3 regions of the Clostridium sp. LIBA-8553 genome follow, and region 2 is predicted to be linked to each of the others. Evidence: riboswitches for the same ligand, from Rfam matches in the RefSeq annotation. Region 2 holds a riboswitch; each other region holds the start of a gene.

Region 1 (11,214 bases), 1.7 Mb from region 2:
CCAACAAGATTCCAACATCCAGTTGCTGGAACATACAAAAAAGAATGTGTTGAGCAAGGTAAGAAATACTTCTCAGTAGCATCAGGTGGTGGTACAGGAAGAACTCTTCACCCAGATAACATGGCTGCTGGTCCAGCTTCATACGGTATGACTGATACTATGGGAAGAATGCACTCAGATGCACAATTCGCAGGATCATCATCAGTTCCAGCTCACGTTGAAATGATGGGATTAATCGGTATGGGTAACAACCCAATGGTAGGAGCTACTGTTGCTGTTGCTGTTGCTGTTGAAGAAGGAATGAACAAATAATTTTAAATCTAAAGATTTAATTTATTAGTTTAGTTATTCATATTATATAGTGCCTATTAGGTTATAAAATTTAACCTAATAGGCACTATTTTTATTTTAAGAAAAATAATTTTTATATAATTGACCAGATGAAGTCTAAATTATATATGAAATTTAATTTTAGTAATATTTAGGTAGAATATTATGAATAATTATATCTAAGTTTGAAATTTATTGGGAAAATAAAGTTTAATATTTTTTATAAATAAATGTAAAGTTTATATATAAAATGTGGAATAAAATGTAAATTAAGACTCTTAATAAAGAATAATATTTAAATATATTTATTTAGTAAATGAAAAAGGTGGAAATAATGAAAGATTTGATTTATAATTATTGGCTAATTTTATTTTTAGAAGTATAATAGTATTGGAAAGATTATGAGTTATAAGTAATGATTATTAAAACTTTAATTATTTTACAGTTAAATACAGTTAGTATATAATTGCTGTTTTATAAATTGATATAAAATATTAATTCTTTTATAAAAGGAGATTAATTATGAATAGAAATAGACTAAGTTGCCTAATAATAGGTGCTGTTCTTGGAACTGGTGCAATGGTATGTGCTTCTAGTGTTCAAGTTCATGCAGAGCCTGTAAATGGAATTAAGAGTATAAATGAAGCTAAAGGAAATATGGTTGGAGAAATTATTTCATCAGAAGCATTAGGATTAAGAAAAGGTGCCGATTCTTCTCATGAAATAATAACTTCAATACCTAGTGGTGCTAGAGTTAACATAATAGATAAGGTATCAGATGACTGGTATAAAGTTGGCTATAAAGATTATGTTGGATATGTACCAGCTAAGGATATAAGAGTTTTAGGTGACAATTTAAATCAAGATAATGTTGGATTGATTTCTGCAAACCAATTAAATGTTAGAACTAGTCCAAATGAAAATGGTCAAGTAATTGGAACTTTACATAAGAATGATAAGGTTAATGTATTAGATAAAGAAATTAATGGGTGGTATAAAATTGATTTCAATGGAAGAAGAGCATATATATCTAGTTCATATGTAAATTTAATTTCATATAAAAACAATGAAGTTAAAGAAGTAGTTAAAAAAGAGCCAATCGAAGGAACTGGAAAAGTTAATATAAACACGTCTTTAAATGTTAGACAAGCTGCCACTAATAATAGTAGAATAGTTGGAAGTTTAAAAGGTGGAGAAAAAGTTAATATAATAAGTGAAAGTAATGGGTTCTATAAAATAGAGTTTAATAATTCATATGGTTATGTTTATTCTAAATATATTTCAAAAGATGAAAATAATGATAAAGTTCAAGAAGTAAAACAAGAAAAACAAGTTAAGAAAGAAATAGAAGTAAAACAGGAGAAGATTGAGGAGCCTAAGAAAGAAAATGCTATAGCTAATCATAAAGTAGAACCAATACTTATGGCTGTTAGATCTTTCAATAAAACAGGAATAGTAAATGTAAGTAGTTCTCTAAATGTAAGAGAAAGTGCGAGTACAAGCAGTAGAGTAATAGGAAGCTTAAGTGGAAACTCTAAGGTAACAATAGTAGGAGAGTCAGGATCATTCTATAAAATAGAATACAAAGGTTCATATGGATATGTAGCTAAAGAATACATCAAAGATCTTAAGGATGAAGGAAATAATACAACTCCAGAACAACCAAGTAAGCCTGAAAATACTAAGAAAATAGGAATAGTAAATGTAAGCAGTTCTCTAAATGTAAGAGAAAGTGCGAGTACAAGTAGCAAAGTAATAGGAAGCTTAAGTGGAAACTCTAAGGTAACAATAGTAGGAGAGTCAGGATCATTCTATAAAATAGAATACAAGGGTTCATATGGATATGTAGCTAAGGAATACATTAAAGATGTTACAGAAAGCAATAACAATAGTAATAGTAACCAAAGTACTCAAACTCCAGAGAAACCAAGTAAGCCTGAAAATACTCAGAAAACAGGAATAGTAAATGTAAGCAGTTCTTTAAATGTAAGAGAAAGTGCGAGTACAAGCAGTAGAGTAATAGGAAGCTTAAGTGGAAACTCTAAAGTAACAATAGTGGGAGAGTCAGGATCATTCTATAAAATAGAATACAAGGGTTCATATGGATATGTAGCTAAGGAATACATTAAAGATGTTACAGAAAGCAATAACAATAGTAATAGTAACCAAAGTACTCAAACTCCAGAGAAACCAAGTAAGCCTGGAAATACTCAGAAAACAGGAATAGTAAATGTAAGTAGTGCTCTTAATGTAAGAGAAAGTGCGAGTACAAGCAGTAGAGTAATAGGAAGCTTAAGTGGAAATTCTAAGGTAACAATAGTGGGAGAAGAAGGTGCATTCTATAAAATAGAGTATAAAGGTTCATATGGATACGTAGCAAAAGAATATATAAAAGATCTTAAGGATGAAGGAAATACAACGACTCCAGAACAACCAAGTAAGCCTGAAAATACTCAGAAAACAGGAATAGTAAATGTAAGTAGCTCTTTAAATGTAAGAGAAAGTGCAAGTACAAGTAGTAGAGTAATAGGAAGTTTAAGTGGAAACTCTAAGGTAACAATAGTAGGAGAGTCAGGTTCATTCTATAAAATAGAATACAAGGGTTCATATGGATATGTAGCAAAAGAATATATAAAAGATGTTAAAGATGAAGAAAATAATACAACTCCAGAACAACCAAGTAAGCCTGAAAATACTCAGAAAACAGGAATAGTAAATGTAAGTAGCTCTTTAAATGTAAGAGAAAGTGCAAGTACAAGTAGTAGAGTAATAGGAAGTTTAAGTGGAAACTCTAAGGTAACAATAGTAGGAGAAGAAGGTTCATTCTATAAAATAGAGTATAAAGGTTCATATGGATATGTTGCTAAAGAGTATATAAAAGATGTTAAGGGTGAAGAAAATAATCCAACTCCAGAACAACCAAGTAAGCCTGGAAATACTCAGAAAACAGGAATAGTAAATGTAAGTAGTGCTCTTAATGTAAGAGAAAGTGCGAGTACAAGTAGTAGAGTAATAGGAAGCTTAAGTGGAAATTCTAAGGTAACAATAGTGGGAGAAGAAGGTGCATTCTATAAAATAGAGTATAAAGGTTCTTATGGGTATGTTGCAAAAGAGTACATAAAAGATGTTAAGGATGAAGAAAATAATACAACTCCAGAGCAACCAAGTAAACCAGAGGAAACTAAAAAAACAGGAATTGTAACAGCTTCTAATGGATTAAATGTAAGAAAAGAAGCAAATACATCCTCTCAAATTGTCGGAATTTTAAATGGTGGTGAAAGTGTTGAAATTTTAGGTGAAGAAAATGGATTCTATAAAATAAATTATAAGGGGCAGGAAGCATATGCATCTAAGAACTATATAAGTATTTTTGATGGAAATTCAAATGTTAATCCAGGATTAGATTTGGGAAATGCATCAAAAACACCATATGGAGTATCTCTTGATGAATACATTAGGATGCAACAGAAAAGTAATCCATCAAATTATTCATATGCTGAATTTGAAAAATATATAAATCCAGCAAAAGCTACTAATAAATTACAATTCTTAAGAATTGATAGATTTAGAGCTGTTAATGTAAGCGGATTAAGTAGTAGGTTAAATAATAAAGGTATTTTAACAGGTCAAGGACAAGCTTTTGTTGATGCTGCTAGAGCATATAATATAGACCCTATATACTTAGTTGCGCAGTGTTTACATGAGACAGGTAATGGAACAAGTAAGCTTGCTAGAGGAGTAACTATTACTGAAATTGCAGATGAAAGTAAGCCGATATACAACAGTTATGGTCAATTAATAGGATATAAAATGATACCTTTATCAAGGCCAGTTACAGTTTATAATTTATTTGGAATAGGAGCCAAGGATAATTCTTCAGCATTTCCTAATAGAGCATTAATATTAGGAACAACATATGCTTATAATAGAGGTTGGACAAGTATTGAAAGTGCTATAAAAGGAGCAGCAGCATTTGTTTCTGCAAATTATGTCCATAGTTCAACATATGAACAAAATACACTTTATAAAATGAGATATAATCAAAATGTAGCTAATATGTGGCATCAATATGCAACGACTCCATGGTATGCATCAGGTATAGCTGATATTATGAGTAGTTATGAAGATTTATATTTAGAAAATAACTTTACATTTGAAGTACCTGTATTTGCAAATTAGAAGAAATAGAAGTTTAAAATTAATTGGTATTTAGAATTTAATCATAGTAGATAAAAGGAGTCAAGAGACTCCTTTTATTTTAGCTAATTTTAGTGTGGGATAGGAAACAAATGAATAATTATGTGTTGAGAAGATGAGTAAATGCAATAATTATATCAAGAAAAAGAAAATGAAATATATTTCTTTGGGAATAAATGTTTCTGCTATACAATTACTGAAAAATGCTTTTATAAATGAAGTTAGAGAGATTTTAAATTAGATAAATCTTTAATAGAAAACATGAAAAACAATAAGTTTAATGAGAAATAATTAAAAAATTTGAAACAATAAAGTAATAATAACTACTTCTGTTAAGTAATATAATAATGAAAGTATGTTTAGGAGAATGAAGCCCGTGGATATTTTAGATTGGAAGTTTATTTTCATAATAATAACATTTGCTTTAATAGGAGTATTATGCTTATTTAAAAAATCAAAAATTGGATTGACTTCAGCTTCTGTAGGGATTGTAGGAAGTTTAATTTTGTGGGGATTTTTTAAGATAAGTATAAAATTTAGAGAATTTTTAACAGGTGTTGGATTAAGCTTTAAGGATATATTAAACTTTATTATTACAGTTATTATGGCTATAGTAGCCTTTGTAGCAATTTTTTTTATTTTAAAAGTTTTTAATAATTTTGGTAGGAGATTAAAAAAAAGATAAGACAAAAGTGTCTTATCTTTTTTTGTTTTACCATTCGCCAGGATAGGCAACTATGTGTAATGTAACTTGACGTCTTCCCCAAGATGTACAGTCATCATGAGAGTTCATATAAAGGTCTATTATATTTCCTTTAATAGCTCCGCCTGTATCTGATGCTATGGCATAACCATATCCAGGGATGTACACTTTTGAACCTAATGGAATTACACTAGGATCTACAGCGATTGTGCTTATTCCACCTGGATCTCTTACAGGTTTAAGTCCCATAGCGGTTAATGTTCCGCCAGTATATGCTGTAGCTTCAACGGAAAGTGTTTTTTTATATTTACCATCACTAGGTTGGTTAGAATTATTATTTTCATTATTGTTATTTGAATTATTATTATTTGAATTAGCTGAAGAATTATTATTACTACTGTTTTTAGCCGCTTCCTCAGCTTTTATAGATTCAATTTTATTTTTTGCAGCTTGTACAGAATTATTTGCTGTATCTTTTACTGAATCAATATTAAGTTGTGGGATTAATTGATTCAATGTGCTTATTGCACTTTCAAGCTCGCTAATTGATGAGGAAGAGTTTATAACGGAAACAGAATGAGAAATTAAAGACATTTCATTTTCTTTAATTATTCCTAAAACAGCTTCCTTTTGATTATTTAACTCAGTAATCTTCTTTTGCTCTTCCGCTTTTTTACTATCTAGTGTTTTAAGAGATTCTTCAGTGGAACTTTTTAATTCCTTAAGCTCAGCCTTATCTCTTTCTAATTTTTTAATATCATTATTGAGAGAATCTTTTTGGGTATCTAGATCGTTTATAAGATTTTTATCTAAGGCTGTAACCCTTGCTAAAGCATCTATTCTTGTTATTAAATCTGATAAGCTTTCAGATTTAAGAAGAAAAACTAGTGGGTTCATTGAATCTTTGCTCTTATACATAGCACGCATTCTTTTACCTAAAACAGATTGTTTTTGATCTATTTCGGTCTTTAAAGTGCTTACTTTACTTTCCGTTTCTTTTAAGTTTTCCTCAGTATCTTTCATTTTAGTTTGATTATCTGCTAATTTAGTATTTAATTCTTCAATTTCATTGTTGAGTTTTGATACTTGAGAATTAAGAGACATAACCTCATTATCTAATTGTTCATACTTTACTTTATTTTCTTGTATAGTTGATTTCTTATCACTTACTGTATCAGCAAAAACTATTTGAGTCGTTGAAATACTTATAGTCATTGCTATTAATGCTGATAAAATTCTTTTTTGCATAAAGTACACTCCTTTTAGTAAACTGTCCACAACTTAAGTGTATTTCATCCTGTATTATTGAATTATAACATAAAAGCCAAATATAAAACAAATTTAACCTTTATCCCCTTAATGTGCTAAGAAAAAATTAACATCTTAATTATACTACAAATACAAAAAAATAAGAAATTTAAAGAATGTTGAAATAATTAAGATTATATATTATAATGAAGAAAAAATAATAATTTAATATTTTTAGGTTTAATTTACTTAATTAAAAGGGAAAGTGGTTAAAAGCCACTACAGCCCCCGCTACTGTAATAGGATACAAGTTTCTAATTACCACTGATTTTTTATTGGGAAGGGAGAAATGAGGATAAGCCTTAAGTCAGGATACCTGCCTAGAAATTATGCACTAAACTTCGGAGGGAAGATGTTAGGACTTATTTGTTAATAATTTTGAGGAATAATTACTTTGATTTTTAAGCATCTGGTTCTTGGTAACACAGATGCTTTTTATTTTTAGTTATGTTTTAGATAGGTGTTTACTTTAGCTAGTTATTAAGAGAGTGCTATAGTTTTATTTAAGACCAATACTACTTTAAAACATAAACTTATTTAAAAATTTTTAGAGGTGAAACATGAAGAAAGCTATATTAGTTGTAAGTTTTGGAACGAGTCATTTAGATGCTTTAAACAATTCTATTAAAAAAATAGAAGATTCAATACGAGAGAGTTTTAAAGAATATGATATTTTTAGAAGTTTTACATCACATATGATAGTAAGAAAGCTTAAAGAAAAATATGACATGAATATACTATTTCCAGAAGATGCTTTAAAAAAATTAGCAGAGGATGAATATGAGGAAGTTATTGTTCAACCACTTCATATTATTCCTGGAGAAGAGTTTGATTATATAAAGCATATAGTAAAGGAATATGAATCATGTTTTAAAAAGATAGAAACAGGAAGACCAATATTTTATTATGAAGGTTTTGAATCAGGTCCAGATGATTATTCATACTTTGTAGATACAATGAAAGATGTAATAGAAAATAATTCTCCATGTGTATTTGTTGGACATGGTAGTGCTCATCCATCAAATGCTGTTTATGGATGTTTACAATCTGTTTTAATAGATAAGGACTATGAAGATGTTTTTGTAGGAACTGTAGAGGGATATCCTAATTTTTCAAATGTCTTAAAGAAAGCTAAGAAGAAAAATATAAAAGAGATAACAATAATTCCTTTAATGGTTGTGGCTGGAGATCATGCTAAAAATGATATGGCTTCAGATGAAGAAGATTCATGGAAGAGCAGATTTGAAAGTGAAGGAATAAAAGCCAATGTTGTCTTAAAAGGATTAGGGGAATACGAAGAGTTTGGAAATTTATACATAGATAGAATTAATGATGTTATTAATGGTACATATAAAGGACTTGGAGAAACTAAAAAGAAGAAACATAGAAGGGAAATGAAATAATGAATTATATAAAGAGCCCTATGGGAATTGAAAAAAGAAGTTTTGAAATTATAGGTTCTGAAATGCATGAACATAATTTTTCAGAAGAGGAATTACAAATAGTAAAAAGAGTTATACATACTACTGCAGACTTTGAATATCAAGATTTAATAGAAATAAGCCAAGGGGCTATAGAAGCAGGAGTTTCTGCATTAAAATCTGGAGCTAAAATATATACTGATACAACAATGGCTTTATCAGGAATGAATAAAAGAGCCTTAAAAGAATTAAACTCATCAGTTGAATGCTATGTTGGATTAGAAGAGGTATTTAAATTAGCTAAGGAAAAAGGAATAACTAGATCAATGGCAGGGGTTGAACTTGCAGCAAAGGAAAATGTAGATATATTTGTTTTCGGAAATGCTCCAACTGCCTTATTTAAGCTAAGAGAACTTATTAAGGAAGGAAAAGCTAATCCAAAACTTATAGTAGCAGTTCCAGTTGGCTTTGTAGGAGCTAGTGAGAGCAAAGAGGATTTAGATGAGCTTGGAATTCCATATATAAGAGTTAAGGGAAGAAAAGGTGGAAGTACAGTAGCAGCGGCTATAATAAATGCATTACTTTATATGAATTATAAAAGAGATATGTAATAAAAGAAGGTAATCTAAATGTTTGAAATGTATATAGAAAGCGGCGGAAAGAAACTTAGATGTGGATACACTACAGGATCTTGTGCAGCAGCAGCGGCTAAAGCCGCCACTTATATGCTTTTTCATAAAAAAGACATAAGTGTTATAGAAATAGATACTCCTAAAAATATAAAACTTAATTTAGAAATACAAGATATAGAGATTGAAAAAGACTCAGTTGTTTGTTCTATAATCAAAGATGGTGGAGATGATATTGATGCTACATCAGGAATATCTATATTTGCGAAGGCAGAAGAAATTCCAGAAGGCTTTGAATTATGTGGAGGAGAAGGTGTTGGAGTAGTCACTAAAGATGGTCTTTTTGTAGAAAAAGGACAGCCGGCTATAAATCCAGTGCCTAGAGAAATGATTAAAAAGGAAGTTCTTAGTGTATTACCTAAGAATAAAGGGGTTAAAATAACAATTTTCGTTCCAAGAGGGAGGGAGATTGCTAAGAAAACCTTTAATCCAAGACTAGGTATAGTTGATGGAATATCGATACTTGGTACTACAGGAATTGTGTATCCTATGTCTGAAGATTCTTTAAAGGAATCTATTAGACTTGAGATAAGACAGAAAGTAGTGAATAATAAAGAACTTGTATTTGTATTTGGTAATATGGGAGAAAGATTCTTAAGAGAAAGAGGATATAAAAAAGATAATATAGTTGTTATATCTAATTATGTAGGATTTTCTATAGAATGTGCTTTAGCTCAGGGAATAAGAGACTTAACTATAGTAGGACATATAGGAAAGTTAAGTAAAATTGCTTTTGGATGTTTTAATACGCATAGTAGAGTTTCAGATGTGAGATTAGAGGTTATAGCTTTAGAATTAACTTTAATGGGATATGACTTAGAACTAGTTAAAAAGGTTTTAGAAGAAAAAACAAGTGAAGGTGCTGTAAGACTTCTTGGAGATGATTTCCCAAGGTTATATGAGAGAATTGGAGAAAAAGTATTAAAGAGATTAGATATTTACTCTTATGGTGAAGTAAATTTTAATATTCTTATGTATTATGGATCAAAGGAAATGAAATTATTATATGAATCTAAAAATTCAAACTTGTTTGATTAAACTTAAATTAGAAGGGAATGAAGGCTATTGGTTAAGATACTAGGATTAGGACCAGGCCATGAAGACTATATAATTCCAAAGGTTATTAAGGAACTAGAAAAAAGTGATTATATAGTAGGTTTTAAAAGAGCAATTTTAAGCTTAAAGTTTTTAAATAATTTAAGAGACGAAAAGTTTAAAAAGGTAAAAACTTTAAGTGAATTAATAGCTTTTTTAAATGAAAATGAAGAAAGTGATATTTCAATTGTTGCTTCAGGAGACCCTACCTTTTATGGTATTACGAATTACATAGGAAAAAATTATGATGGAGAGATTTCTATTATTCCAGGAATAAGTTCTTTTCAGTATTTAACATGTAAAGTAAATAAATCTTGGAATAATGCTTTTGTAGGAAGTATGCATGGAAGAGAAGAAAATTTTATAGAAGTTGTCAAAAAAAACAAACTTTCTATATGGTTAACTGATAAAAAGAATACTCCAAATGAACTAAGTAAAAAGTTAATAGAAAATTCTATAGAGTGTACTGTGTATGTTGGAGAAAATCTTTCATATGAAGATGAAAACATAACAATTGGAAGTCCAAGAGAAATTTGCGAAAAGGATTATGGAGATTTATCTGTAATAATAATTGAAAGATAAATTTTCCTTTGGAGGATATATGAAGTTTATAAAGGATTCAGAGTTTATTAGAGGAAAATGTCCTATGACAAAAGAGGATATTAGGATTCTTACTATTAGCAAACTAGATTTAGATACAAATTCTAATTTTTTAGATATAGGAAGTGGAACTGGTAGTATTACTATTCAAGCTTCTAAATTTATAGAAGAGGGAAAAGTATTTTCTATAGAAAGAGATGAAGAAGCTCTAAGAGTAACTAAAGAGAACTTAAAAAAGTTTCAGTGTAATAATGTTACTTTATTAGAGGGTGATGCTATAGAACATATGGAATCACTTTCAAAGGAAGTTAAAGAAGAAAAAATCTCAAAATTTGATTCTATATTTATAGGGGGTTCTGGTGGAGGACTTGAAAAAATTATAAATATATCAGATGAAATCTTAAAAGAGGATGGAGTTTTAGTATTAAACTTTATAACTTTAAACAATGCATATAATGCAATAGAATTCTTAAAGAAATTAGAATATAAAACAGAAATTTCTTTAGTTAACATAAGCAAAAATAGAGAAAATACATACATGATGATTAGCAATAATCCAATTTTTATTGTTAAGGCGTTTAAGGAGGAAATTTAATGGCAATATTATATGGAATAGGTGTAGGACCTGGAGATAGTGAATTATTAACAGTAAAGGCAGTAAAAGCTATTGGAAATAGTGATGTTATAGTAGCTCCAAGTGCAGAAGAAGGTGGGGAGAGTATAGCATTAATCGCTGCTCAAGAATATATAAAAGAGGGAACAGAAATAGCTGTTAAACATTTTCCAATGGGAAAGAAAAATAGAGATTTAAAAGTTAAAGAGGCTTATGACTTTATTTTAGAAAAACTTAATGAAGGAAAAAATGTAAGTT
Region 2 (11,214 bases):
TCTTCTGGATTAACTGGCCTTGTTCAGATAACTCAAAACAGCACCTAATAATGGGAGGAAATGATACATTCTTACATCCAGGTGTTGACCCAAGTAAAATAGATGGTATTGTTCTAAATCCTATGCAACAGGCAGAAGCTAACAAATCAGCTCTTTTTGCTGTAGCTGATTATGCATGGAATATATGGGATAATAAGGAGCAAGCTGACCAAAACTGGCATGACTCATTTAAGTACATGGATCATGGAACTGCTGAGGAAACTAATTCTTCATTAGCATTACGTGAAATGAGTAAACATATGATAAATCAAAATATGGATAGTCGTGTTACTAAACTAGAGGAATCAATAGATTTAGCACCTAAATTAACAGAGTTTAAGAATAAATATGATAGTGGTGTTAGTATTAAAGAAGATGCATTAGCCTTAATAGAAGAGTTTGAAAATCTTCAAAAAGCGGCTGAATACTATAAAAATAATCCAGGAAATCCACGTACTAGAGATCAAATAATATACTGGTTAAATTGCTGGGAAGATACAACGAATGCTGCTATAGGATACTTAAAGTCAGCCATCGCAGTTGAAGATGGTGATGATGAAGAGGCTTGGGTTAATTACTCAGAAGCTCAAAGTGCCTTTGAAAAATCAAAAACTTATGGTTTCCACTATGTAGATCACACTGAATATGCGGAGGTTGGAGTTCAACATATTGTTCCATTTATAAAGCATATGGGACAGAACTTATCAGCTGTTATAGGCTCAATTGTAGATCCAAATAAAGTAATAGCAACGTATATAAGTAATAGACAAGATTCTCAATCAGGAAACCCAGATAATATTTTTGATAATAATGCTGGAACAGAAATAGTATATAAGAATCCAAATAGAGTAGAGGTTGGAACTTATGTAGGGGTTAAGTACAGTAATCCTATAACTTTAAATAATGTTGAATTCTTAATGGGAGCTAATTCAAACCCAAATGATACAATGCAAAAAGCTAAAATTCAATATACTGTTGATGGAAAAGAGTGGGTTGATTTAGAAGAAGGTGTTGAATATACAATGCCTAAAGCTGTAAAGGTAGAAAACTTAGATCTAAAGGTTAGAGGAGTTCGCTTAATAGCCACAGAGGCAAGAGAAAATACTTGGTTAGGTGTTAGAGATATTAATGTAAATAAGAAAGAGGATTCAAACTCAGGTATAGACTTTAATCCAAGTTTAATAAGAAGTGAATCTTGGAGTGTTTATGAAGGAAATGAAACTAATCTTTTAGACGGTGATGATAACACTGGCGTTTGGTATAGAACAGCTAATGGAGACACATCTTTAGCAGGAGAATTCATTGGTTTAGATTTAGGTAAAGAAATCAAGCTTGATGGAATTAGATTTGTAATAGGAAAAAATGGTGGAGGAAGTTCTGATAAGTGGAATAAATTTAAACTTGAATACTCACTAGATAATGAAAATTGGACAACTATTAAGGAGTATGATAAAACAGGTGCTCCAGCTGGTAAGGATGTCATAGAAGAATCATTTGAAACTCCTATTTCAGCTAAATATGTAAGACTTACTAATATGGAGAATATTAATAAGTGGCTTACTTTCTCAGAGTTTGGAATAAAGAGTGATGAATTAGAAAGCGCAGGAAATAAAGAGAATGTATATACAAATACAGAGATAGAATTATTATCCTTAGCTAAGGAAGATGTAACTAAGTTATTGCCATTAGATAATATAACTTTAAATACTGGGGAGTATGTTGGTGTTGAATTAGATCGTATTAAGGATTTAAGTACTATTAATTTTGAAGTTTCAAATGATACAGGATTAAAACTACAAAGCTCTATGAATGGTGTTGAATGGACTGATATAACAGACCTTAACACTTTAGAAGATGGAAGATATGTAAGGTTATTAAATACAAGCAATGAGGCTGTTAACTTTAATTTAACTAAGTTTGAGGTTAATTCAACTGAGGTTTATGAACCATCTTTAGTTGAAGCTTATGTTGGGGATACTGGAGCGAAAAAAGCTGTAGATGGAGACTTAAAAACAAGTGTTAAGTTTAATGGAGCTCCTAAATTTGGAGATACTATAGTTTATGACCTAGGACAAGATATACTTGTAGATAACTTAAAGTATGTTGTATTAGATACTGAGATTGACCATATAAGAGATGGTAAAATCCAATTATCTTTAGATGGTGAAACTTGGACAGATGCAATTACTATTGGAGATGGAGTAGAAAATGGTGTAGATGATATGTATGCTAAACCATTAGAAAACGGATATATACATGGAAACCAATCAGGTGGAATAGTTCCAATAGATAGTGCTTATGTTGAAGGAGCTAATTTAAATCAAAAGGCTAGATATGTAAGAATATTATTTACTGCTCCATATAGACATCGTTGGACTGTTATAAACGAGCTTATGATAAACAATGGAGAGTATATTCCTACAGTAAATGACCCAACTTATATTTCAAATCCAATTGAAGAAAGAGGGTTTGCTCCAAAGAATTTAAAAGATGGAGATTTAACTACTTCATACAAACCTAATACTAATAATGGTGAGATAAATGAAGGAAGCATAACTTATCGTCTATCAGAGAAAACTGATGTTAGAAAGGTTACTATAGTTCAAGATGGAAGCTCAATATCTAATGCTAAGGTTATGGCTAGAGTTGGAGATGGCAGTGAGAATGTAACTGATGAATGGGTTCAATTAGGTACATTAAGTAATAGCTTAAATGAATTCATAAATCGTGATTATAGCAATATTTATGAAATAAAGATTGAGTGGACAGATGTTGCTCCAAACATTTATGAAATAATAACTTTAAATCAAGAGTTTGAGTTCCCAGTGAACGATGCTTTAAGAGCAAAATATGATGAACTTGTTGATTTAAATGGAGATGAGTATACTTTAAGTAGTTTTGAGGCTTTAAAAGAAGCATTAGATAATGCAAAAGATATTTTAGATGATTCTAATTCTTCTCAAAAGAAAATAGACAAGGCTTTAGAAAAATTAAGCAAGGCAGAAGAAGGATTAGCTTTAAGAGCAACTGATTTTGAAGCTTTCGATGAAGTCTTAGCTTTAGGAAATTCTTTAGTAGAAGAAGATTACACAGCTGAATCATGGGCTGGATTCAGTGAAAAATTAGCACTTGCTAATGAAGCTGATAAAAATAGAGCAGATTATACTCAAGAGCAAATAAATCAAATAGTATCTGACTTAGATGCTTCAATAAAAGCTTTAGTTAAAGATATTCCAGAAGTTGATAAAGCAGATTTAGAAGCTTTAATCAACCAAGGTAAATCCTTAGTAGAAGAGGCTGTAGAAGGTTTTGAAGTTGGTGAATACCATAAAGGAGCTAAGGCTGCTTTAACAAATGAAATCAATAAGGCTGAAGAAATATTCAATAAGGAAGATACTACTCAAGAGGAAATAAACTCAGCTAAAGAAGCTTTAAATAGTGCAATAGAAATCTTCAACTCTCTAATAATTGAGGAAAGTACAGGAGACTTCAATGGTAATGGAAAGATTGATATAGGTGACTTAGCAATGGTTTCTAGAAACTATGGAAGTAATAATACTTCTCTTGATTTAAATAAAGATGGAGTTGTTGATGAATATGAAATAAGCTTTATAAATCATAGAATATTAAACTAAGATAATTTTTAGGGTAAAATTAAATTTTAGAATTTAAGGGATCATATAGGTATTTAAAATCAAGTTTATAGTATTAATCTAAAAGTTAGTGTTATAAATTGTGATTTGGTATCTAAATATGATCCCTTTTAGTTTCAAAAATATCTTCATAAAATGAATTTAAGTGAAAAGATAAAATAAAATTAATTGAAGAAAAGGTAAACAAAATTATATTTTAGTTTAAAGGAAAAAACTTCGAAAATAATGCTGTATAGGGCATAGTTTCTATGAAAATTTATATAGTTTAATTGTAAATCAATTCTTTATACTATATAATGTTAATGAATTATTAAATTAAATATTTAGAAATAGGTTAGATAGTTAGCTTGAAAACTATCCATTAAAAGGGAAGTTGGGTTTAAATCCCACGCGGTCCCGCCGCTGTAATAGAGGAGTCTTTTGTATTTAAAACCACTGAAACATAAGGTTTTGGGAAGGTTACAAAAGGTGATGATACTTAAGCCAGAAGACCTGCCTGTTTTTAAAACATCAAATCCTACGGGAAATAGGAGGTGTTGTGCTTTGGTAAGTTATATTTTTTTTAGAATTTTTATAGCCCCTAGACGCAATGTCTAGGGGTTTTTATTTTTAGAATTAAATTTTTATCTTAAAAGAGCAGGGAATGTATATCTTTACTTACTTGAAATTATGTAGGAGTAATATATTTGCTTTTACAGATTTTTAGTAAAAGTAGTAAGGGCGTTAGATAAGACTTTTAAGGCTAAAGATAATAGAAGCCTATTTTAAGGAATGGAGATACAAAACAAAAATATAATTTAAGGAGTAGAATTATTATGTCAAAAAAGAATCAAGTATTTTTAGGATTTTTATTAATGTTCTTATTAATACCAAGAAGTGTTTCAGCTATGCATATTATGGAAGGATTTTTACAACCTAAGTGGTGTATAGCATGGGGTGTTATAACTATACCTTTTATAGTATTAGGACTATTTTCTATCAAGAAAAAAGTTGGAAATAATCCAAGACTAAAAATATTATTAGCTATGGCAGGGGCTTATGCTTTTGTGCTTTCAGCATTAAAGCTTCCATCAGTTACAGGTAGTTGCTCACATCCTACAGGGGTTGGGCTTGCAGCAATATTATTTGGACCTACAGCAGCATCAGTTTTAGGACTTATCGTTCTTTTATTCCAAGCATTACTTTTAGCACATGGAGGACTTACAACTCTCGGAGCTAATACTTTTTCAATGGCTGTTGTTGGACCTTTAGTATCATATGGACTTTATAAATTAGTGAAAAAACTTAATGGACCAACATGGTTAGGAGTATTTTTAGCATCAGCTCTTGGTGACTTAGCAACATATATGGTTACTTCAGTTCAATTAGGACTAGCTTTCCCAGCAGAAGTTGGTGGAGTTATGGCTTCAGTTATGAAGTTCATGGGTATATTTGCTATAACTCAAATTCCTTTAGCTATAAGCGAGGGAATATTAACTGTTATAATATTTAACACAATAGAAAACTATGCAAAAGATGATTTAATGGAACTTAATATTATTTCAAGGGAGGTAAAATAATGAAAAATAAAAGAGTAGTAACTAATGTAATATTAATTTTATTAGTTGTATTTATTACAATTATACCTTTCTTTGTGGCTAAGAATGGTGAGTTCGGTGGATCTGATGATCAAGCAGAAGAAGCAATAACACAAATAGATGAAAGTTATGAACCGTGGTTTTCACCTATATTTGAACCTGCAAGTGGAGAAATAGAGAGTTTATTATTTGCTCTACAAGCAGCTATAGGAGCTGGAATAATTGGGTTTGGATTAGGTTATTTAAAGGGTAAAAAGAAAGTGAACGACGAAGTAAATGATAAACATTGATAAATATGCTTATTCATCAAAATTAAAAGTTATTAATCCGGCAGAAAAGATGTTTTTTGCGTTGATAACTTTAGGGGTATGCCTTTGGGCAAATAATTGTATTGTTTCTATGCTTGTAATAAGTCTTATGACTTTTTTAATAACTAAGGTTGGAAAAACAAAATTAAGTGTTTTTATAAAATTGATGATGGTACCAATAGCTTTTTTAATAATAGGTATCTTAACAATAGTTATAAGTTATTCATTAAATAGAGAGACTTTTCTAGTGTCAATTAAGTTCTTCAATGGATGGATTGGAGTCTCTAAAAGTGGAATTTTTCAAGGAATTAATATGTTTTTAAAGGTAATGGGATCTCTGAGTTGTTTATATTTTATATCTTTGACAACACCAATGATAGATGTAATATCAGTTTTATCAAAGCTAAGGATACCAAGCTTTTTAATAGAATTAATAAGCTTAGTATATAGGTTTATATTTATAATTTTAGAGACCTCAGAAATGATGTTTATATCGCAGAATTCAAGGTTAGGATATAGAGATATAAGAACATCGTATAAATCTTTAGGAGCTCTTGCATCAACATTATTTATACGTTCATTTAAAAGAGCTAATGATTTGTATACAGCTTTAGAGGCTAGAGGATATAATGGGGAGCTTAAGGTTTTAGAAGAAAAACCTCAAAAAAGGAGCTACATTTACATTTTAACTATAATCATTAACCTGATTTTTATAGGAATAGCTATATTTATTAAGTAGAGTAGGAGGATTTTATGGAAGACTATATATTAAAAGTAGAAGGGCTTAATTATAATTATTCAGATGGAACTCATGCTCTAAAGGGTATAGATATGAATATAAAAAGAGGAGAAGTAACGGCTATATTAGGAGGAAATGGTGTAGGGAAATCTACTTTATTTCAAAACTTTAATGGTATATTAAAGCCTTCTTCAGGAAGAATACTTTTTGAAAATAATCCAATTGATTACTCTAGGAAAGGAATTATGAAACTTAGAGAATCTATAGGAATTGTTTTTCAAGACCCTGATAATCAGCTTTTTTCAGCCAGTGTATACCAGGATGTTTCCTTTGGGGCTGTGAATATGAAACTACCAGAGGACGAAATTAGAAGAAGAGTAGATAATGCATTAAAAAGAACTGGTATAGAACATCTAAAAAATAAACCAACTCATTGTTTAAGCTTTGGTCAAAAGAAGAGAGTAGCAATTGCAGGGGTTCTAGTTATGGAACCAAAGGTTTTAATATTGGATGAGCCAACGGCAGGTTTAGATCCAATGGGCGTTTCCGAAATAATGAAGTTATTGGTGGAAATGCAAAATGAGCTTGGAATAACAATAATAATAGCAACTCATGATATAGATATTGTGCCATTATATTGTGATAATGTCTTTGTTATGCAAGAAGGAAAAGTAATATTACACGGAAATCCTAAAGAGGTATTTTCTAAAAAGGAGACTATAAGAAAAGTTAATTTGAGATTACCTAGAATTGGACATCTTATGGAAATTTTAAAAGAAAAAGATGGCTTTGTATTTGATGAATTATCATTGACTATCGGACAAGCTAGAAAAACAATAAATTCTTGGAAAATTAAAATATTTAAGGATTAATAATTAAATAAGATGAAATAAGTAAAAAGGTTTATATCAGAGTAATTATAGAAATAAGTAGCTTTGATATAAACCTTTTATACTAAATAAACTTTAAGTTAGCATAAATATAAATGTATTCTTAAAATTTTTTAGTAAAAAATGTTTAACTATATACTAAAGTTAATATCTTGTAATTCTTCTTAAAACTTATTTACAGATATTTTATTCAACAACACTATTCTTAATACCATCCTTATATTTAATCTTAAAGAATAATATTATTATGGCAAATATAAAAGTACAAGAATTAGCTAAGATAACAGCTAAATCATTCATTATAAAGCCATGGATAATCCAAAGAAAAACACCCATTGTAAACATTGAATACATTATAAGAGATATACCTGAGGTATCTTTAGTTTTTATTACTTTTATCGCTTGAGGAATAAAGGATGCTGTTGTTAAAATTGCAGCTAATGAACCGATCATAAAATTTTCTCCTTACCTTTTAAAACTACCATATGGTAATAATCTATAGATAAGAACTAGTTGCATATATAAAAATGAAGTTGTGAAATTTCACAACTTTCTGGAAAAAGTTGCATTGTTATGAAACTAGGAACAGAGTATATGAATAGTATTGTAAATGTTATCATTGATTGCTATTATTTAATTAACAAATCGTACAAGAAAAGTTCATTTAAGTAGATAAAGTATGAACTGTACTTGGACTTATAAAATATAACTTAAGTATTATGGGTTTCTTAAAATACTTAAGTTAAGGGTAACAATAGGATTTATAAAATGAGGTGGTAAAGAATGATGCAAAAAATTCAACGTTTTGGAGCTGCAATGTTTACACCAGTTTTACTATTTGCTTTTGCAGGTATAACAGTAGGACTATGTATTCTATTCAAAAATCCAGACATAGTAGGACCAATTGCAAATGAAGGTACTTTATGGTATCAAATTTGGACACTTATTGAAGAAGGTGGATGGACAGTATTTAGACAACTTCCATTACTATTTGTTGTTGGTTTACCAATAGCATTAGCTAAAAAGGCTCAAGCAAGGGCTTGTATGGAAGCTTTAGTTACATATTTAACTTTTAACTACTTTGTTAATTCAATGCTAACTCAATGGGGTGGATTTTTCGGAGTTGACTTTGCACAAGAAGTTGGTGGAGTAAGTGGATTAACAACTATAGCCGGTATTAAAACATTTGATACTGGTATGATAGGAGCAATCTTAATAGCTGGTATAGCTGTTTGGTTACATAATCGTTTCTTTGATACAGAATTACCAGAGTACTTAGGAATATTCAGAGGATCATCTTTCGTAGTTATGATAGGATTCTTTGTAATGATTCCAACAGCATTCATAATTTGTTTAGTATGGCCAGCAGTTCAAAATGGAATTAATTCATTACAAGGATTCTTAGCTTCATCAGGAATAGTAGGGGTTTGGATATACACATTCCTAGAACGTATATTAATACCAACAGGATTACATCACTTTATTTATGGACCATTTATATTTGGACCAGCCGTTGTAGAAGGGGGAATAGCTACTTATTGGCCTCAACACTTAGCTCAATATGCTATGTCACAACAAAGCTTAACAGAGTTATTCCCAGCAGGTGGATTTGCTTTACATGGACATTCAAAAATATTTGGTTCAGTAGGTATAGCCTTAGCATTATATGCTACAGCTAAGCCTAATAAAAAGAAAATTGTCGCAGGTTTATTAATACCAGCAACATTAACAGCTATATTAGCTGGTATCACAGAACCATTAGAATTTACATTCTTATTCGTTGCACCAATACTATTTGTTATACATGCAGTCTTAGCAGCTACTTTAGCAGCTACAGAATTTGCTTTTGGAGTAGCAGGTAACTTTGGTGGAGGAATAATTGAATGGGCTGCCCAAAACTGGATACCTTTAGCTAAGAATCATTGGCAAACATATTTAATTCAAATAGCTATAGGACTATGTTTCACAGCAATATATTTCTTTGTATTTAGATTCTTCATACTTAAATTAAATCTTAAGACTCCAGGTAGAGAAGATGATGATGAAGAAACTAAACTATACACTAAAGCTGATTACAAAGCTAAAAAAGGTGAAGAATCAAGAAGTGAAAACAAATCCGGTAAAAATAAAACAGCTCAAAAAGCTGAAGCGATTTTAGAAGCTTTAGGAGGAAAAGAGAATATAGTAGATGTTACAAACTGTGCAACTCGTTTACGTTTAACTGTAAAAGATGAAAGTAAATTAGCTTCGGATGCAGCGTTTAAAGCTGCTGGAGCTCTTGGAGTTGTTAGAAATGGAAAGGCTATTCAAGTAATAATAGGTTTATCAGTCTCTCAAGTTAGAGAAGAGTTTGAACAACTTTTATAATACAAGCATACAATTGACTCAAATACCTAAAAACACCATGGAGCAAGGTCCTCATGGTGTTTTTTTTATTAGATGTCAATCAAGATTGTCTTGCCGTTTTATCTAAAATAAATATTGATTAAAAAAATAATCTTATTAAAAATTACAGGTATTTAAAAAATTTATAGAATAAAATTGTTTGGTTGAATAAATAATGCATTAATGTAGAGGAGTTCAAAAATAGTAAAACTATGGTATTATTAAAGCAAGAGATAATTTTAATGTAGATTAATTGTAAAAAACTAAAATTTGTTCATATATAAACGGATTTTATAAATAATGACATTTAAGTTATTTGTATTATTTGGAGGGCTAGTATGAGATTAGAAGAGCTTGTAAACAAACATTATGATAAATTAAATCATAGCGATTTGCATATTTGGAAATATGTATTTAATAATAAAAAAGATTGTTGCAATCTAACCATTGATGAGTTAGCAAATAGATGTAATGTGTCTAGAACAACAGTTTTAAGATTTGCACAGAAACTTTCACTAAAAGGATATAGCGAGCTTAAGATATATCTAAAATGGGAGAGTGAAGATAAAGAAGTTGAAGAGCGAGATTATTTAAAGGTTGTTTGTAATGATATAACAAAATTCATAAATGATATGCAAGAAAAAGATTTTTCTAGTGTTTGTAGTCTTATGTACAATGCTAAAAGAATATTTGTTTATGGAACTGGGGCAGTACAGTCAGCAGTTGCGGCTGAACTAAAAAGGATTTTCTTATCAGGTCAGGAATGTATATATAATATACAGGGGGAAGCTGAGGCTGATATGATTTTAAATACAATAAGTGATGAAGATTTAATAATTTTAATATCATTAACTGGAGAATCAAATCATATTAAGGCTTTAGCTAAGCAATTTAAGTTAAGAAATGTTCCTATAATATCTATAACAAAATTGAAGAATAATGCCTTAGCTAGATTAAGTGATGAAAATTTATACATAAATACATCAAGGCATGATTTAGGTGGAGGAAAAGAATACGAATCAACAGCCTTATTTTTTACTCTTGCAGAGATGATATTCTTAAAATATTCAATGTATAAAAATGATTTAAAAAAGGAAGATATAGATTAATTTTAGATATAACCCATTTGGTAGATCATATCAAATAAACCCTAAAATTTATGAGATTTAGGGACTTATTTGATATGGTCTATTTTGTTTTGTAATTATATTTTAAGGTAGTGTTAATTTCAGATAATCATTTAAAATTAATAATAGTAAATATAACTCTTTTTATTAAATTTTTAAGTGGGAAAATTCACAGTAAATGTTACTAATAACAACAATAAGAGAAAAGTACCTAAAGAAGCTAATCTTATTGAAAACGTTTTGTAGAGTTGATATTATTCTCTTACAGAAATATTTAAGGGAAAAATTGTATATATGAAATTGGGGGTATAAGGGTTTATGATGCAAAAAATTCAAAGATTTGGTGGCGCAATGTTTACGCCAGTACTGTTGTTTGCTTTCTCAGGTATAATGGTTGGATTAGCAATCCTGTTTAAGAATCCAGAAATTATGGGAAGCATAGCAGCTGAGGGAAGTACTTGGGTTCAGGTTTGGACATTGTTAGAAGAGGGAGCAT
Region 3 (11,214 bases), 1.5 Mb from region 2:
TTTTTCTTTCCTCTTCAGTTAAAAGCATTATAGTACCAACAATAGAAGCAAAAACTCCTCCTCTATCAATATCTGCAACTAATATTACATCTGCATCTGCCATTTTAGCAGTCTGCATATTTGCAATATCTGTTTCTCTTAAATTTATTTCAGCACAACTACCAGATCCCTCTAAGACTATTAAATCATAATCCTTAGAAAGGTCATCATAAGCTTCTTTTGCTTTTTCTTTAAGATATTTATTTAAATCCTTATATTTATAAGCATCCATAGTACAATGAACTTTACCTCTAACTATTACTTGAGTTTTAAATCCTGCACTAGGCTTCATTAAAATAGGATTCATATATTCTTTAGGATCAATTTCACATGCCTCAGCTTGTACCACTTGAGCTCGTCCTATTTCATCGCCATCCTTTGTCACAAAGGAATTCAATGATATATTCAAAGCTTTATAAGGTGCAACGCTATATCCTTTTTTCTTAAAATATCTACAAAAAGCTGCTGCAACAGTACTTTTTCCCACAGAAGATGCTGTTCCAAGTAGCATTATACCTCTATACTTCATAAAATACACCTACTTAATATCTAAGAATCCATGAGTTTCTGTTAATATATTATCTCCAGTTTCAAAATTTATTCTTTCTTTAAATAAAGGTCCATCATAAACAAATGTATGATATTCTCCATTTTCTCCACAAGCATCTGAACCAGCTGCTTTTAATCTTTCAACTACATCCTTAGTTAAAACTTCACCTAAGAATTCTTCACCTAAAATGCTTAACTTTACATTTTTTATTACAGTTTTGAAGCCACTATCTATAAACTCATAAGTTAGTGCTTCTCTATCTTCTTCCCAAAGTGGGAAAATAGCTTCAAGTCCTGCTTTTTCACATTTATCTTCACACCAAGTTCTATGAGCCATTAAATCAATATCTCCAAATACACAAGCTTCTGCACCCATTTCCTCTTTAATTTTCTTTAAAGCCTCAACAAATGTTTCACCATAATTTTCTTTTCCGTTACTTGCAACTAAAACTAGAGGTATATCTAGAGATTTTGATACGTCTTTTAATAATTTATCTGGTATTCCATGGAACCAGCTTCTTAAAACTTTTTTATCAACAGTAACTAATAAAGCTACTGGAGTATGTCCAGCTTTTATCATTCTATATAATGATAATGTACTATCCTTTCCACAACTATATGATACAACAAATTTCTTTTTCATATTGTCCACCTACTTCCATTTTTCTAATGCTTCTAGCATAAATTTTCTAATATCTATTTTATAAACATCTTTAATTTTATAACTATTTAATATTTCCCTTGCTTTTCCATGGCTATAAATTTGGCCCTCTTTAATAAGAATTACGTCCTCACTAAACATTTGAACTAAATTTAAATCATGTAAAACCCCTATAACTGTTTTATTATTTTCTTTTGTCCATTTATTTATGTAATCTAAAATTTCAATTTGACATTTTAAGTCTAAATGATTAGTTGGCTCATCTAAAAGTAGTATATCAGGCTCCTGAGCAAAGGCTCTTGCTAAATAAACTCTCTGAAGTTGTCCACCTGATAATTCATTTATAAGTTTATCTTTTTCTTCTAACAAACCAACACTTTCAATACACTTTAATACTATATCCTTATCTTCATTACTGAGACTTGAAAAAATACCATTTATGTGAGCATATCTTCCTAAAGCAACTGTTTCAAATACAGTATAAGAAAAGTATATTTCAGAATTTTGACTCATTAAAGCAACTTTTTTAGCTAAATCTTTTCTTTTAATCTTTTTAATTTCTACTCCATCTAGCTTTATTTCTCCCTTATATTCTATAAGGTTAGCTAAAGCTTTTAATATTGTGGATTTCCCACATCCATTTGGTCCTATTATAGAAATATTTTCTCCCCTATTGACCTTAAAAGATATGTTATGTACAACATCATTTTCATCGTACCCACAGCATAAGTTTTTAACTTCTAGCAAAATATCACCTACTTCTTTTTCCAAAATAAATGTAAGCAAAAAATGGTGCTCCAATTAAAGCTGTAATTGCCCCTACTGGCAATTCTGATGGTGAAATTAATGTTCTTGAAACTAAATCTGTTAGTACCATAAGTGTTCCTCCAAGTATAATGCTCATTGGAATTACTACTTTATGATTAGAACCAAATATTTTTCTAACTATATGAGGAGTTATAAGGTCAATAAAGCCTATAACACCACTTAAAGCAACTGCGCTTCCAGTTAAAATAGCAATTGAAATAAGTAGTCTTTTTTTTACCTTTTCAGTTTCAACACCTACGGTCTTTGCACTCTCTTCTCCAAAACTTAAAATATCCATTTCTTTTGTATATCTTAATACCATAAAGACTCCAATCAAAAAAAATGGGAGACCAGCCAAAACATAGGACCAACTTTTCATAGCAAATGATCCCATTTGCCACATAGTAATAGCCTTTATATCCTCACTACATAATGCTGTTATGGTTGTTAACATGGCACTAGTAAAAAGCGATAGAACCATTCCAGCTAATATTACTGTATTATTTGAAAGTCCTCTGTCTACTTTATTTGAAAAAATTATCACTGCGAAAATAGTAAAAACTCCACATAAAAATCCTATAATAGGCATAGCTAAATTGCCTATAAAAGGTATTGTTATACCAAGAACTATGTATATTCCAACTCCTAAAGAAGCTCCTGATGAAACTCCTAAAGTATATGGTGATGCTAAAGGATTTTTTAAAATTGATTGAATTACAGCTCCACTAACTGCAAGGGAAGCTCCAACTCCAAATGCTAATAAAACTCTAGGTAATCTAATTACCCAAATAATTGCTACGTCCTCTGGTTTGATACCAGCTCTAAGTGGAATATCAAAAATCTTATTTCCAACTATAGAAATAGTATCCCATATATTAATATTGGAACTTCCAATAGAAGTTCCAATACAAAGTACTAATAATACTAATGGAATAGATAGTGTTATTAGTAATTTTCTCTTTTTAGATTCCTGCATATTGTTCTGGATAAATATCCTTTGCTATTTGTTTTAAAGCACTTATCACATATTGACTTCCACGTGATGTTGCATTTTTATCTACTAAGAATATTTGATTATCCTTAACAGCAGTTATTGTATTCCAACCTGGACGTTTAGCAATTAAATCTGTTGCATTTTCAATATAATCTTCATTTGTTAAAATCACATCTGGATTTGCTTTTATAACAGCTTCTTCACTTGGTGAAATCCATCCTCTTTCATTTGCAAATACATTTTCTGCTCCAACTATAGTTAATAGATTGTTTAAGAAAGTATCACTTCCAAAGCTGTATAAATTTGGACTTGACCCAATTTCAAAGTAAACAGTCTTTTTATCTTTTATAGTTTCACCTATAGTTTTAATTTTGTTTACTTCACTTTTCATTTCATCAACCATTTTGTTTCCTTCAGACTCTGTTCTAGTTAACTTAGCTAAGAAATTTATATCTTCGTATATTCCATCAATGCTTTCACTAGTTGGAATATAAACTACTGGTATTCCAGCATCCTTTAAAACCTTAAATGGGTCTTCTTTACCTTCCCTATTATGACCTGAAGCTATTATTACATCAGGCTTAAGGGCCAAAATAGCCTCAGCATCTGGATTTCTAAAATCTATTTTAGGTATATCTGGGTTTAATCCTTTTACATCTGCTGAGTATTTATCAATACCTACGATTTTATCACCTAAGCCTAAACCTACTAATATTTCTGTATTAGACGGTGCTGTTGATACTATTCTTTGGATTTTTTTTGGTACTGTAAATTCAGTTCCTTCCATATCTTTCATTGTTACCGTTTTGCTTCCACAGCCAACAAATAACAGTAATGACATTACTATTAAAGTTACTAGGGAAATTAATTTTTTAAAGTTTTTCATATTTTTCCTCCATTTTTGCCTTTGTAATTTCTTAAGTCATATGAAGGATTTTTTATTTGATTTTAAGTAATGATTTTAATATGTATTTAATATTGCTAAGTACCCCTACAACCTATAAAAGCAAATTTGAAATTTCTTAAATTAAGGTTAAAGCATCACTAATAATCAAATTTCTCTTTCATAAAACTTAACAATTAAATATTTGAGGTTTAAGATTAATACGTAGAAAATAAAAAAACATACCCATTCGAAGGTATGTTAAGTATATTCTGAAAGCGTACGCATCCTATTACCTTACCCTCAGAAGATAATAGTATTCGCATAAAAGGCAGGTATCCCGACTTTGCTTCATCCTCTATCTCGTCTTCCCACATAAAAATGCAGTGACATATTGAGATTTCGTCAGCTTCACGGTTACTGAGGTAGTTGAAGATTTTAACTTCATTCCCTATTAAGTGAAATCACACCAATTATGAATCAATCAACTTGATTATATTATTATATTTTATTATTGTCAAACACCTTATCTACTTTAAATTTATCTTTTTAATAAAAATGTAAATAAACTATTTTAAAATCTTTGAAAGCACTTCTAAAAGTCTTTCATTTTCTTCTCTTCTTCTAACTGCAACTCTATAATAACTATTGTCTAAACCTACATAATTATTACAACTTCTTATTATTAATCCTTGTTTAATTAGTTCTTCCCTTAAATTTAATTCTCTGTTTAATTTAAAGAATAAAAAATTAACAGCTCCCTTAAAAACATTAATATCTTTAAAATCTTTTAAACCATTATATAAAAATTTATTTTCTTTTTTTACGTAAGCTACGCTATTTTTTATATACTTAACTTCTTTTAATGCCTCTCTTCCAGCATAGTCCGCCACTGTATTTACACTCCAAGGAGTCGCAACAGAATTTATTTTTTTTATCATTTCAAAATCTGAGCTTAATCCATAACCTAATCTTATACCTGGGAAAGCAAAAAGCTTAGTTAATGATTTAACCACAATTAAATTATCAAAATCATCTAGATATTCAATAACAGAGTATTTTTCATTATTTTCAACAAAATCTAGAAATGATTCATCAAAAACAACTTTTATATTCATCTCTTTTGCCTTTTTCAAAACTCTTAATGAAAATTCTTTCTCTATTAAAGCTCCTGTTGGATTGTTTGGATTACATAAAAATATTATGTCTAAATCATCTTTTATTTCATCTATAAATCCATTATCTAATGAATATCTATCTTTTAATATATAATGATTCACTTTGCATTCTAGAGATTTTAAAGCATCCTCGTATTCTGAAAAAGTAGGTGCTATTATAAGAGCATTTTTAGGTTTAATTCCTCTTACTATGTTAAAAATCACTTCTGCAGCTCCGTTACCTAAAACTATTTTATCTAAATCTACTTTCTCGAAACTTGAAATTTCTTTTTTAAGTTCATAATAAGTTATATCTGGATACCTTTCTATTGAGTTTATTCCTCTAATCATTGCCTCTTTTACTTTTTCTGAAATCCCCATAGGGTTTATATTAGCAGAAAAATCAATTATATCCTCTTCTTTTAACCCATAAACTCTTTTTATTTCTTCTACATTACCACCATGTCCTAAATTCATATGATCACCTCTAAAGCAAATCTAATAATAAGAGCTATTACCATTCCTAAAAATGAAACTAACCCCAAAATTTTATTAGTCTTGTAAACATCTGAAATTTCTATTTTCTTTTTAGCTTCTCCTATTGTTGGCTTTTCTATAAGTTTTCCAAAATAATAATTTGCTCCTCCAAGTTTTATTCCTAAAGCCCCTGCAACTGCTGCCTCTGGATGAGCACTATTAGGACTTGAATGATTATATCTGTCTCTCTTATATATTTTTAAACTTCCTTTATAATTAAGTCTTAAAACAAATGAAGCAATTACTATTAGATAAGCTGTTAATCTAGCAGGAATATAATTAAATATATCATCAAGCTTTGCTGAAACAAATCCAAAATCCTTATATTTATCATTTTTATATCCAAACATAGAATCACATGTATTTACTGCCTTATATAGAAAAGCTAATGGTGCTCCTCCAATACCAGCAAAAAACAATGGTGCTATAATACCATCTGACATATTTTCAGCAACTGTTTCTACTACAGCTCTTACTATAGCTTCTTCATCTAAGTTTTCTGTATCCCTTCCTACTATATAAGATAATTGCTTTCTAGCCTTAACAATATCTCCTTCATTTAAAATTTTAATTACTTTAAGGCCCTCAACTTTAAGCCCCTTGGCTGAAATACAAAAATAAATAAGTACTCCAGATATTAAAGTTTCTAAAATAGGATTAATCCTATTTGCAGTATGTACAATTCCTAAAGTTACTCCAAAGGTTATAGCTACTATGAAAAACCATGCAAAAAAACCTGCTAACTTAAGATTTTTCTTAAATACTCCTCTCCAAAGTTTCTCCATACTAGAAGCTAATTTTCCTATATATCTAATAGGATGATATGGATTATTAGGATCTCCTATTATTAGGTCTAAAACGTAGCCTATTATAATTTTTATCATTTCTAAAACCTTTCTATTATTTCTAGCCTTATGTGATTTTTTATATTTTCTTCAAAATCTAGACTTGAAAATTCTTTTTTTAAATTTTTCGTAACCTGTTCAACTTTTAATTTATATCCTCCTCCACACTTAGGTTGATAAGTATAAAAGTCTAGTCCACTTTTTTCAAAAAGTTCTAAAATACAAGCTATACTTCCGCCATGACATACTATTAAAGCTTCTTCTTCCCCTTCTTCCTCTAGCCTTAAAAGTAATTTTAAAAATGCTTTTTTCATTCTTTTTTCAAAATCTTTTCTAGATTCACCCTTAGGACAAGAAACTCCTTTACTTTCATCTAGAATCCACTCTAAATATTTCTTATCTTCTTTTAGCATATCATAGGATTTCAACTCAAATTCTCCAAAGTTATATTCTCCAAATTCTTTTATAATTTCATACCTTTCATTTGGATATAAAATATTAAATGTTTCATTAGCTCTCTTTGCTCCACTTGTAAAATTCTTTTTACATCTTGGAAAATTCACACTCTTTCTTTTTTCCTCTAATTCACTTATTCCTATTTCACTTAGAGACACATCACTTATTCCACAATAAAGTTTCTTTTCATTGCAAAAAGTTTTTCCATGTCTAATTAAATAAATTATCATCTTATTATTCACCCTTTAATCTCGTTGGTATTCCAAAAAATATCCTATAAACTTCTTCACTTTCCTTTGATAAAAATTGAAGAACTTTTCCTGTTTCTTCTCTCCATAATCTTTCTTCTTTTTTTAAAGGAACTATTCCAGAGGATATCTCATCACAAATTAAAATTTTACCTTTAAAACGTTCCTTGTTTTCCTTAAAAAAACTTAAAGACTCTTTTCCCTCTAAAGCATTAAAATAAATAAGCTTATCTATTCCACTAATTACTTTTTTAGAAAAATCTATATTATTTTTACTGCAGTAAAATATCTCTTCTTCTTTTATTCCTAAGTTTTTTCTCAAATAATTTAGTTTACCATTATAGGCACCACCAAATAAAAGTTTCAAAAGTTTTCCCTCCTTAAATAATTCCTAAAATAAGAATTCCTGTAAATTCCATAATAACAAGAATATATCCTGCAACATCTCCATTTATTCCTCCTAATTCTTTTTTCACTTTTGAAAGTAAAATTAGAGAAACAACTCCCATTCCTGCCATAGCAATTAAATAATTTATTCCTAAGATAAAAAACGTTAATATTGAAGCTATTATATATATTCCTATTAAAATTATTTCATCTATTTTTCCAGTTCCATTTTTAAAGAATTTTCCTAAAGAGCTTTCTCCAATCATTTCTTTACTAACAATAAAATATCCATTTATGGCTCTTGATGCTATAGGTATGAATATTAATATTCTCATATCTATATTTTTATCTAGTACAGTAAAAATTCCTGCAAACTCTACTATTATCAATAAAAGAACAGAAATAACTGAAAAAGCTCCAACTCTTGAATCTTTTAAAATTCTAAGTTTTTCTTCTTTATCTCTTCTTGAAAGAAGAGCATCTGAAACATCCATGAAACCATCTAAATGCAAAAATCCAGTTAAAAGATACGGAACTGATAAAATAATAGCTCCCATAAGCATAATTGACACATTAAGTTTATTTAATATAAAGAAACTTAAATACCAAAGGCATCCTATGATTAATCCTATTAAAGGATAAAGTTTCATTATGTGCTTAGATACTTTATCATCCCATTCATATTTGGGTAATGGAATAACTGTAAACATACTCAAAGCCATATTTATGGCCTTATAAAAGCTTTTCATTTTTTAAAACCTCCTTTCCTTTATGAAATATTAAGTTTCCAAAGGAAGCTTCTATAACAACATCTGAAAAGGAAGCTAATTCACAATTTATTGCTCCTAACTCTCGTCTAAAAGCCTCTGTATAAGAATCATATTTAATTCCATCGCTAAAAACATAATCTGAAACTATTACTAAGTTAGAAACTTTCATTCCTAAATTTTTTATATGATTTAAAATCTTTTTATTTACACTTTCATTAAATTCTTTTCCTACAAACATTTCATTAGTAACTAAAGACGTTAAACTATCTAGTAAAACTGTATCTTCCTTAGAAAATTTATTAAGAATTCCATTTAAATCTCTGTGTCTTTCAATGGTTTTAAAATCATATTTCCTTCTGTTCTCCAAATGATTTTCTATTCTTTTTAAATCTTCTAAATCATAAGGATTCATAGTAGCTAAATAATAAAGCTCTCCTTTTTTTAGTTTTGAAAGCTCACTACTATAAAACTCAGCATAAGAGGACTTACTACTTTTAGCTCCTCCAATAATTAAAACTATCATAACTAATTAAATTAACTCCTCTAATATTTTTGAAATACCTCTTAAAGCTTTAAAATACAACATAGCATTCTTCTTCCTTTACTTCATCTAAATAACTATTATCAATATTTCCTTCTTCAAAAGTCGCCATATTATTCATCATAGCTATTGAAAAATCAATAACTGAAAAAGCAATTGGACAACCACTTCCTTCTCCAAGTCTCATATTAAGGTCTAACATAGGATTTAGTCCAAGCTCTTCTATAGCAAGATTATATCCTATTTCTTCTGATTTATGGGAAGTAAAACAAAACTCTTTAATTAAAGGATTTAACCTATTGGCTAAAAGAGCTGCTACAACAGATATAAATCCATCAATTACAACAGGTATTCTATAGAAAGCAGCTCCTAAAAATACTCCTGCCATGGCTCCAATATCATATCCTCCAACCTTTGAAATAATATCAATAGGATCCTCCCTATTAACATCATGCTTTTTTATAACTTCTTCCACAATAGTTTTTTTCTTTTCAAAAGATTCGTTGGTTATTCCGCCACCTTTTCCTACTACTTGAGAGGTTTCACATCCAATAAGAGCCTTTAATACTGCCGCTGAAGTAGTTGTATTTCCTATTCCCATTTCACCTACTCCAAGTATTTTATATCCTTTTTCCTTAGCCATTTTTACAGCTTCGATTCCTATTTCTAAGGACCTTTTAGCCTCCTCATAAGTCATAGCTGGTTCTTTATAAATGTTTTTAGTTCCCTTTGAAATTTTTCTATTTATAACTCCTTCTATAACTTCATCAGAATTAATCCCTACATCAAAAACCATTAAATCTGTTCCATTAGCCTTTGCTAAGGTAGCTACTCCAGTATTTCCTCTCATAAAGTTTTTTGTTTGAAGTAAAGTTACGCATTGAGGTGCTGAAGCTACTCCTTCTTCTACAACTCCATTATCTGAAGACATTATAATTACACATTTTTTATCAATTTCATTAAATAGATTTCCAGTTATTCCAGATAACCTTATAGCTATATCTTCTAACTTTCCTAAACTCCCTAAAGGTTTAGCTAAAGAATCTACTCGTTTTTTAGCTTTCAATGTTATATCCTCATCTATCCCCTTTATTCCTTTTAACACCTCATTTAACATTATCCTTTTCCATCCCTTCTTATTTTTTGATATAATATTTTCATTAGAAATATAAGGAGATTAAGATGACTAATAAAATGAAAAATCATAAGATAACCAGACTAGGCGGCCTTAATAACTCAAACTATTTATTAGAGTGTGAAAATAATAAATATGTTTTAAGAATACCTAGTAAAGATAATAAAAATAATTTTTCAGAGGAAAATTTTGTTTTAACTTTTGCTAATTTGAACAAGCTATCCCCCCCTATTATATATCATAATAAGGATAATGGAATACTAATAAGCAAATTTTTAGAAGGTTCAAAAGTAAACATGACTACATTTACCTCTTTAGAATTCATTGAAAATTTAGCCAATACTCTAAAAAGACTACATATTCTTAGATGCAATCATACTTTTAATCCTTTTGAACATATAAGAGAAAACTTTAAACTTTTAAAATCTAAAAATTTTATATTACATAAAGATATCCACTTAATTTTAAATAGGTTAAATATTCTTGAAGAGAAGCTAAGTAGAGATATTACTTTAGGACTTTGTCACAATGATTTAAATTCATCAAATGTACTTTACTATAATAATAAAGTTTTTTTTATTGATTTTGAATTTTCTGCTATGTGTGATATATTTTTTGATTTGGCAACTATATCATGGATGCTTAAAGAGAATGAAAGATATTTTTTAATAAAAAATTATTTTGGTTATTATTCTAATAAATTAATGGAAAAATTAGACGATTATCTTTTTGTAGTTAAGCTTTGGAATGCTTCTTGGAGTTTTATAAAGTCTCTAACATCAAAATCTACATATGATTATAAATTAGGTGGAAACATGATTATAGATGATTTGTTATCTAAACTTTAAAATAAAATAATTAACTTTAATATATGAAACTCCATCTTCGCTGTGTCGTTTCATTGCATATATCTTAAATTCTTGACTATATGTTTTCCTAACTTTATATTGTTTTTTCAAAAAAATCACCCCATTAAGTAGATAATGCACCAGCTATTTAAGCTATGTCTACTTAATGGGGTTCAGTTCATAAGATGAAGAGTAACTATTTAAATTTACTTACATAATCTTATAATTGTTCTTAAATATAAATTAATCGCTGGAAACATGTCTTCTTCATTAAAATCAAATTTAATAGAATGATGTTCATCTTTTAATTGACTTCCAAACATAATATATGATGCTTTTCCCCCTCTATCCTGTACT

The links. Region 2 has a riboswitch for cobalamin ahead of AC2JAQ_RS00515 (energy-coupling factor ABC transporter permease). Riboswitches for the same ligand answer to the same signal wherever they lie in the genome.
Region 1: linked by a shared signal. The riboswitch ahead of AC2JAQ_RS08010 (sirohydrochlorin cobaltochelatase) and the one ahead of AC2JAQ_RS00515 (energy-coupling factor ABC transporter permease) in region 2 are both predicted to bind cobalamin.
Region 3: linked by a shared signal. The riboswitch ahead of AC2JAQ_RS07015 (ABC transporter substrate-binding protein) and the one ahead of AC2JAQ_RS00515 (energy-coupling factor ABC transporter permease) in region 2 are both predicted to bind cobalamin.

Annotation. Positions count from the first base shown of each region.
Region 1 covers NZ_CM173489.1:1,776,739-1,787,952, reverse strand. Annotated here, with positions in the region: gene AC2JAQ_RS08030 (GGGtGRT protein) at 1-312, shown strand, start outside; gene AC2JAQ_RS08025 (SH3 domain-containing protein) at 910-4,509, shown strand; gene AC2JAQ_RS08020 (hypothetical protein) at 4,904-5,212, shown strand; gene AC2JAQ_RS08015 (3D domain-containing protein) at 5,240-6,478, opposite strand; cobalamin riboswitch at 6,698-6,876, shown strand; gene AC2JAQ_RS08010 (sirohydrochlorin cobaltochelatase) at 7,099-7,941, shown strand; gene AC2JAQ_RS08005 (precorrin-8X methylmutase) at 7,941-8,570, shown strand; gene cbiD (cobalt-precorrin-5B (C(1))-methyltransferase CbiD) at 8,589-9,686, shown strand; gene cbiE (precorrin-6y C5,15-methyltransferase (decarboxylating) subunit CbiE) at 9,714-10,325, shown strand; gene cbiT (precorrin-6Y C5,15-methyltransferase (decarboxylating) subunit CbiT) at 10,345-10,938, shown strand; gene AC2JAQ_RS07985 (cobalt-factor II C(20)-methyltransferase) at 10,938-11,214, shown strand, end outside.
Region 2 covers NZ_CM173489.1:120,965-132,178, forward strand. Annotated here, with positions in the region: gene nagH (hyaluronoglucosaminidase) at 1-3,674, shown strand, start outside; cobalamin riboswitch at 4,007-4,206, shown strand; gene AC2JAQ_RS00515 (energy-coupling factor ABC transporter permease) at 4,508-5,251, shown strand; gene AC2JAQ_RS00520 (energy-coupling factor ABC transporter substrate-binding protein) at 5,251-5,559, shown strand; gene cbiQ (cobalt ECF transporter T component CbiQ) at 5,546-6,316, shown strand; gene AC2JAQ_RS00530 (ATP-binding cassette domain-containing protein) at 6,331-7,188, shown strand; gene AC2JAQ_RS00535 (SemiSWEET transporter) at 7,393-7,659, opposite strand; gene AC2JAQ_RS00540 (alpha-glucoside-specific PTS transporter subunit IIBC) at 7,990-9,573, shown strand; gene AC2JAQ_RS00545 (MurR/RpiR family transcriptional regulator) at 9,930-10,700, shown strand; gene AC2JAQ_RS00550 (alpha-glucoside-specific PTS transporter subunit IIBC) at 11,037-11,214, shown strand, end outside.
Region 3 covers NZ_CM173489.1:1,576,054-1,587,267, reverse strand. Annotated here, with positions in the region: gene AC2JAQ_RS07035 (cobyric acid synthase) at 1-568, opposite strand, end outside; gene AC2JAQ_RS07030 (Dph6-related ATP pyrophosphatase) at 578-1,231, opposite strand; gene AC2JAQ_RS07025 (ABC transporter ATP-binding protein) at 1,241-1,996, opposite strand; gene AC2JAQ_RS07020 (FecCD family ABC transporter permease) at 2,001-3,032, opposite strand; gene AC2JAQ_RS07015 (ABC transporter substrate-binding protein) at 3,019-3,936, opposite strand; cobalamin riboswitch at 4,247-4,422, opposite strand; gene cobD (threonine-phosphate decarboxylase CobD) at 4,503-5,567, opposite strand; gene cbiB (adenosylcobinamide-phosphate synthase CbiB) at 5,564-6,511, opposite strand; gene AC2JAQ_RS07000 (histidine phosphatase family protein) at 6,514-7,158, opposite strand; gene AC2JAQ_RS06995 (bifunctional adenosylcobinamide kinase/adenosylcobinamide-phosphate guanylyltransferase) at 7,163-7,543, opposite strand; gene AC2JAQ_RS06990 (adenosylcobinamide-GDP ribazoletransferase) at 7,557-8,312, opposite strand; gene AC2JAQ_RS06985 (bifunctional adenosylcobinamide kinase/adenosylcobinamide-phosphate guanylyltransferase) at 8,296-8,856, opposite strand; gene cobT (nicotinate-nucleotide--dimethylbenzimidazole phosphoribosyltransferase) at 8,906-9,991, opposite strand; gene AC2JAQ_RS06975 (phosphotransferase) at 10,057-10,857, shown strand; gene AC2JAQ_RS06970 (M20 family metallo-hydrolase) at 11,064-11,214, opposite strand, start outside.